3 regions of the Aurantimonas sp. A2-1-M11 genome follow, and region 2 is predicted to be linked to each of the others. Evidence: riboswitches for the same ligand, from Rfam matches in the RefSeq annotation. Region 2 holds a riboswitch; each other region holds the start of a gene.

Region 1 (2,257 bases), on a different contig from region 2:
CCTCGACGCTGCGTTCCTCGCCATTGACGGAAATTCTCATGATGCGTCCCTCAGGGGTTCGGCGAAGATCTCGGCGACGGCCTCCCCGGCCATGGCGGGGGACAGCAGGAAGCCGTGGCGGTAGAGCCCGTTCAGGCTGACCACCCGGGCCTGGCGCGTCACAAGCGGCAGGTTGTCGGCATAGGCCGGGCGCAGGCCGCTGCCGGTTTCCACCAGCTCGGCCTCGGCAAAGGCCGGATGCAGCGCATAGGCGGCATTGAGCAGTTCCACCGTGCCGCGCAAGGTGATGGCGCGGTCGTCGTCGGTCTCCACCATCGTTGCGCCCACCATGAACAGCCCGCCCTTGCGCGGCACCACATAGATCGGCGAGCGCGGATGCAGGAGCCGCACCGGGCGCGCCAGCGACACCTCCTGCGTGCGCAGCAGCAGCATCTCGCCGCGCACCGCCCGCAGGCGGGGCAGATCCGGGCGCGCGGCGATGCCGCGGGTATCGACGATGTGATCGTGGTCGAGGTCGGCGGGCGCGACACGGCTGCCCAGATGCAGGCGTACGCCGCGCCCGCGCAGCCGTTCGGCCAGCGCGTGCAGCGTGCGGCGGGGGTCGAGATGGGCTTCCTCGGCGAAGAACAGGCCGTCGTCGAATCGGCCGGACAGGTCGGGCTCCAGCGCCGCGATCGCCTCGGCGTCGAGACGCTCATGCCCGCGCGTGCGGCGGGCGAAGCGGTCGAGATCGGGCCGGTCGCGCCAAGGTGCCAGCACCAGCGTGCCGTTGCGCACGACCTCGGGAACCTGCCGCGCCCACCAGGCGATCCCCGCCAGCCCGGGAGCGACGATCGCGGGATCGGCGCTCTCGGCTTCGCAATGGGGCGCCAGCATGCCGCCGGCGAGCCACGACGCGGCCCCCAGCCCCAGTTCGGGCGCGGCCTCGTGGACGTCGAAATCGGCGCCCCGCTCGGCGAGTTCCAATGCGGTGACGAGCCCGGCAACGCCGGCCCCGATGACGGCCACGCGCATGGTCAAGCCCCGCCGACGCGTCGGGCGTCGTGCGTACATGCGAACCGGTCGGCCATACTCTCTCCTCGACGCGTCTCGGAGATCCGGCTGATCGACAGGGGAAAGACTGGCGGCGCGCGCCCGCGGCGGGGCGCCTGGCCCGCCAGCTTCCATCCCTCCGCCGGTCTGAACCGGATCAGGTTCGAAGGGTCGCCACGCGCTGCCGCCTCTCGGCGGCCGATGGCCTCTCAGTTCCCTGCCGGAACTCCCCTTGGATACGGCGAATCTGGGGCTCCGGAGCGGCGCTGTCAACGCCGCCGCGCGCCGAGGCGCCTTTCGTCCGACGCAATGCCCGGCACCGGTCTGTCTGACCGAGGCATCGTCACGCGCCCCCCCCATGATGAATGGGCACTCCGGCTCGGTGGCTCGGCGCAGCCGGTTCAGCCCTGCGGCAGCCGGCGCTCGCGGCGGCGGCGCCGCATGCGGACCGCACCGTGGCCGCCGGCCCCGATGGCCCAGCCGAGCCCGAATCCGACCACGGCCAGGAGCAGTCCTTCCACCGTGATCGGCAGCGCCGGGCGATAATCGGCGGCCGCCCGTTCGGCGATTTCCCAGTCCGGGTCGCCGACCGCGACGAAGGGGCGGAACAGGGGCGCCGATTCCGCCACCATCCGGTAGCGGCGCTTGACATCGTCGAACCGCGCGATCGTCTGCCCGGCGTCGGTGCCCTGGCGGGCGACGAAGGCGTCGCGGTTCTCGCGCAGCCGCTCCACCGCTTCGCCACGCGACAGGTCGGAGGCGGCCGCGCTGGCGTCGAAGCGTTCGACGATCCGGCGCAATTCGTCCGCCGCGCCGCCGAGCCGCTGCAGATATTGCTGGGTGAACTCGAGCGACTGGCTGGAGACGAGCCCCAGGAAGAGCGCCGCCACGACGCGGATGACCAGTCCCGGCATACCCTCTCCCTCCCCGCATGGCGGCCCGCCGCCGCCGCCGCTTCGCGCAGCGCCGCGATCATACGACGCCCACGCTGCCTGCGCATCCCGCATCGGCTAACGCTTCGACCTGCCGCTTCGACGCATCATGCGTCCCGGCAAACCGATGCCGGTGTCAGGCCGTGCTGCGGCCCGTGCGCGCGTCAGGCGAACAGTCGCGTCCCGCGCTCGGCAATCGCCCGGAAGCTGGCGGTCACATGGTCCGCCAGCGCATCGGCGACCGCTCCGGCACCGTCGCGGCGCGCCAGCGTCATGCGATAGTCGCCGAGCCG
Region 2 (2,257 bases):
GCGGCGCGACAGACACGAGCCGGCAGTGATCGCGCAAGCGATCGTGCGAGGCTTTGCCAACCAGGCCCGCATGGTGGGCGGCCGGTCGATCGCCGCCACCGTCAGTGCGGGAGTGGCGACCAATGCGGAAACGCACGATCTCAACGGACTGCTGACGGCGGCCGACCGGGCGCTCTACCGGGCCAAGTCCATGGGCCGCGACCGTGTCGAAGACGCTGTAGCCGAGGGACTGTCGCAGACACGGAAGACGGAAGCAGCGTTCCGCCAGGCCTCCTGAACGGGATCCGTCCCGGCCTACCAGTGAATGTGGAAGTGATGGGTCGGGCCATGGCCCGATCCGACGTCGAGCCGGTCCGCAGCGGCAATGGCGCCGGCGACATAGGCCTTGGCGCTCCGCGCCGCGTCGAAAGCATTTCCGGTCAGTGCGAGTTGCGCGGCCAGCGCCGAGGACAGCGTACAACCGGTACCATGGGTGTTGCGGGTCACCATGCGCCGGCCCTCGAACCATTGCCGCCGCGCTGCCGTGACCAGGAGGTCCGGGCTCTCGTCTCCCGCCAGATGCCCGCCCTTCAGGAGCACGGACCGGCACCCCAGCGCCATCAGCCGGGTCGCGGCCCCGTCCATTTCGTCGCGGCTGGCCGCCTCCGCCGCATCCAGCAGGACGGCCGCTTCGGGCAGGTTCGGGGTGATCATGTCCGCCAGGGGAATGAGTTCGCTCCGCAGCGCGGCGACAGCCTCGCCAGTCAGCAGGCGGTCACCGCCCTTGGCGACCATCACCGGGTCGAGGACGACGTTGGGCGCCTCGTGCCGCCGCAAGGCATCCGCGATGGCGCGGGCAATCTCGGCGGTGGCGATCATGCCGATCTTCACGGCATCGACGCGGACATCCGCGAAAACGGTGTCAATTTGCCGGCTTATGAAGTCCGGCGAGACCAGTTCCACGCCGGTAACGCATTGGGTGTTCTGGGCCGTCAGGGCGGTGACGACCGCCATGCCATAGACGCCGTTCGCGGCAAAGGTCTTCAGGTCGGCCTGGATGCCGGCCCCGCCGGACGGGTCCGAACCGGCGATGGACAGGACATTGCGGATGGAAGGGGGTGGCGCGGGCTGCATCTTGTGTCGGCTCCTGGCCGACGGGGAGCCCGACCCGGCACGATGGGAGGCGCCGGAGTCGCGACTCCCTCCGCCGGCATTATCCGGGTCAGGTTCAAAGGGTGCATCTCAGCCCGCCGTTCCCGGCGGACGCCCCCGTCACGAAGTGAAAGTCTACAACACCGCCGCAGGCTGTGTCAGCAACCCGAGGGGCAGGAAGGCGACGGATCGCCTCCCCCGATCCGGCTCAGTCTTCCTGCACCAGGACGATGGTCCCCAGCGGCGGCAACGACAGCGGCACGGAGAAGGGCCGGCCATGGACCGAGACCTCCTCGGCTTCCTTGCCGCCGAGATTGCCGACATTGGAGCCGCCATAGATCTCGGCATCGGTGTTCAGCCGCTCGACCCATCGGCCGGGCAGCGGCACGCCGATGCGGTAGTCGTGGCGCGGCACGGGTGTGAAGTTCGAGACGATCAGCACCGGATTGCCCGCGCGGTCCTTGCGCATGAAGGCGATGATGCTCTGCTCGACATTCGACGTGTCGACCCATTCGAAGCCGGCCGGATCGCAGTCGAGTTCGTAGAGCGCCGGCAGTTCGCGGTACAGGGTGTTGAGATCGCGCACCAGCCGCTGCATGCCCTTGTGGCCCGGCTGGTCCAAGAGGTGCCAGTCGAGGGAACGGTCGTGGTTCCACTCGCCAACCTGCCCGAACTCGCCGCCCATGAAGATCAGCTTCTTGCCCGGATGGGTCCACATGAAGCCGAAATAGGCCCGCAGGTTGGCGAATTTCTGCCACTCGTCTCCCGGCATCTTGCCGAGCAACGAACCCTTTCCGTAGACCACCTCGTCATGGCTCAGCGGCAGGACGAAGTTCTCCGAATAGGCGTAAACCATGCCGAAGGTCATGTGATGGTGGTGGTAGCGTCGGTTGACCGGGTCTTCCTGCATGTAATGCAGCGTGTCGTGCATCCAGCCCATGTTCCACTTGAAGTGGAAGCCGAGGCCGCCGGCAAAGGTCGGGCGCGACACGTCCGGGAAGGCCGTCGATTCCTCGGCGTGGGTCGTCGCCTTGGGATAATACTCGCCGACCCGCTCGTTGGTGTCCTTCAGGAAGGCCATGGCCTCCAGATTCTCGCGCCCGCCATGGATGTTGGGCTCCCATTC
Region 3 (2,257 bases), on a different contig from region 2:
GCGGAAATTACCAAGCCGTCCCCACCCCGTCCCCCGCTCACTGGCTACCACATTCCGTATCGTCATAAGTCTTTGATGACGTTGGTGATCCCGACTGGATTCGAACCAGTGACCCTCAGATTAGGAATCTGATGCTCTATCCTGCTGAGCTACGGGACCCACGCGATGCAACATAGTCGAAGCTGAGGGTATTCGCCAAGCCCGCTGGCGGCGATGACCGGGAGTGGCGTTAGCGTACGTTCGCATCGCTTTGGGCGAGCAGCAGGGCGGCCCCGCCGCGGAGCGACACCGTGATCGGGCCGAGCGCCTCGTTCGACTGGGTGAGAATCGAGTGGAAGGGCAGGTCGACGGCCTCAAGCGGCCATTTCGCCCCCGTGATGGTCAATCCCGAGACGTCCGAGAATTTCAGGATCGAGAACTGCGCGCCGGGAACCAGATCGAAGCATCGCCGGTCCGGGCCGAGAGGCCACGCGCGTTCGATGCCGTCGAAGAGCTCCACCTCGATGCCGCGGGCTGCATAGCGCAGCGCCAGGATCAGATGGGCAAAGGCGTGATCACTGCGCGGCCCGCCGAGGGCGCCCACGAGAAGCAGCCGGCTTGCGCCGCGTGCCAGTGCCGCCTCGATGGCGATCTCGCCATCGGTCATCGCCTTGTCGCGGGGGTAGGGTTCGCGCGGCAGGCTGGTCATCTCGATCGCTGGCCGCGGCGGGCTGGAATCGAAATCGCCCACCCAGAGTTCCGGCGTCACGCCCAACGCCGCGGCGTGGCGTACGCCGTCATCAGCCGCGATCACCCGCGTGCCGGCGATCGCGATTGCAAGATCGGGGGTCGGGGCGACATGGCCGGCAAGGAGAACGGAAAAGCGCGACATCGTCGCTCGCCTATAGCATTGCCCGGAAAAGGCCAATTGCCAGCTGTGAGGCTACCGGACGAAGACGGACGTGGTCGGCAGTCCAGCAGAAGTGGCGCCGTCCCACGCCACGCCGCCAAACTCGGGACAGGACTGGGAGCGAGGTTTGCGTCCATAGGACTAGTAAAGCCAAGAAAAGCCGGCGCCCTTGCCTGCGGTCGGTGTGCCCTCTAAGTCTGGAATTGCTCACACGGGGTGCCTTCGGGCTGAGAGGCGCAGGCCGACCCGACGAACCTGATCCGGATCATGCCGGCGTAGGGATGCGAGCGTCGGTGGGTGCCACGCGGACGCTTTCGTTTCGAAGGCCGCCGCACCGAAAGGCACCGCAATGGCCAGACTTTCCGATCAATTTGCGCTTGCAGCCTGGGGGCTCATCGCCTGCACTGCCCTGCTTGCGGGGCCGAAGGTGGCGGACGCCCAAGTCGAAAAGCCGGTGCTCTCCGTCTACACCTATGAGAGCTTCACGCCCGAATGGGGTCCGGGACCGAAGATCGAAGCCGGCTTCGAGGCGGTGTGTAATTGCGACCTGCGATTTGTCGGCCTCGAGGACGGCGTTGCGATCCTCAACCGGTTGAAGCTGGAAGGACCGTCGACCGAGGCCGATGTCGTCCTGGGGCTGACCACCGATCTCATTCCCGAGGCCAAGGCGACGGGCCTGTTCTCGCCCAGCGGCGTCGACCTGTCGGCGCTGGATGTCCCGACCGGCTTTTCGGACGAGGTCTTCGTCCCCTACGACTATTCGTATCTGGCCTTCGTCTACGATACGCAGGCGATCGCCGAGCCGCCGGCGAGCCTTGAGGATCTGGTCAATGGCGATCCGGAAATGAAGATCGCCATCGAGGATGCTCGCACCTCGACGCCGGGGCTCGGCTTGATGCTGTGGATGAAAAAGCTTTATGGCGACGAGGCGGCGGCGAAGTGGAAGCAGCTCTCGCGGCGGATCCTGACGGTGACGCCCGGCTGGAGCGAGGCCTATGGCCTGTTCACCAGCGGGGAGGTGCCGATGGTGCTGAGCTACACGACCTCGCCCGCTTATCACATGATCGAGGAGGGGACGGATCGGTACCAGGCCGCAAGCTTTGCGGAGGGGCAGTATCTGCAGATCGAGGTGGCTGCGATGCTGGAGAAGACCGACCATCCCGAACTCGCCACGCGCTTCCTGACCTTCATGCTGTCCGCCGACGTGCAGTCGCTGATCCCCACGACCAACTGGACGCTGCCCGTGCTGGACGGCGTCGAACTTCCGGAAGCCTTCGACCGGCTGGTTCAGGTCGATACGCCGCTGATGATCGATCCGCAAACCGTCGCGGCCAACCGCCGGGAGTGGACGCGGGAATGGCTCGAGGC

The links. Region 2 has a riboswitch for thiamine pyrophosphate ahead of thiD (bifunctional hydroxymethylpyrimidine kinase/phosphomethylpyrimidine kinase). Riboswitches for the same ligand answer to the same signal wherever they lie in the genome.
Region 1: linked by a shared signal. The riboswitch ahead of thiO (glycine oxidase ThiO) and the one ahead of thiD (bifunctional hydroxymethylpyrimidine kinase/phosphomethylpyrimidine kinase) in region 2 are both predicted to bind thiamine pyrophosphate.
Region 3: linked by a shared signal. The riboswitch ahead of thiB (thiamine ABC transporter substrate binding subunit) and the one ahead of thiD (bifunctional hydroxymethylpyrimidine kinase/phosphomethylpyrimidine kinase) in region 2 are both predicted to bind thiamine pyrophosphate.

What each region holds. Positions count from the first base shown of each region.
Region 1 covers NZ_JAZHLI010000059.1:17,457-19,713, forward strand. Annotated here, with positions in the region: gene thiS (sulfur carrier protein ThiS) at 1-40, opposite strand, end outside; gene thiO (glycine oxidase ThiO) at 37-1,014, opposite strand; TPP riboswitch at 1,150-1,275, opposite strand; gene VQ042_RS20075 (DUF2937 family protein) at 1,434-1,946, opposite strand; gene VQ042_RS20080 (LysR substrate-binding domain-containing protein) at 2,129-2,257, opposite strand, start outside.
Region 2 covers NZ_JAZHLI010000041.1:39,190-41,446, reverse strand. Annotated here, with positions in the region: gene VQ042_RS17040 (GGDEF domain-containing protein) at 1-277, shown strand, start outside; gene thiD (bifunctional hydroxymethylpyrimidine kinase/phosphomethylpyrimidine kinase) at 295-1,113, opposite strand; TPP riboswitch at 1,162-1,260, opposite strand; gene glgB (1,4-alpha-glucan branching protein GlgB) at 1,340-2,257, opposite strand, start outside.
Region 3 covers NZ_JAZHLI010000015.1:54,638-56,894, forward strand. Annotated here, with positions in the region: tRNA gene VQ042_RS09280 (tRNA-Arg) at 83-159, opposite strand; gene VQ042_RS09285 (thiamine diphosphokinase) at 230-871, opposite strand; TPP riboswitch at 1,092-1,188, shown strand; gene thiB (thiamine ABC transporter substrate binding subunit) at 1,239-2,257, shown strand, end outside.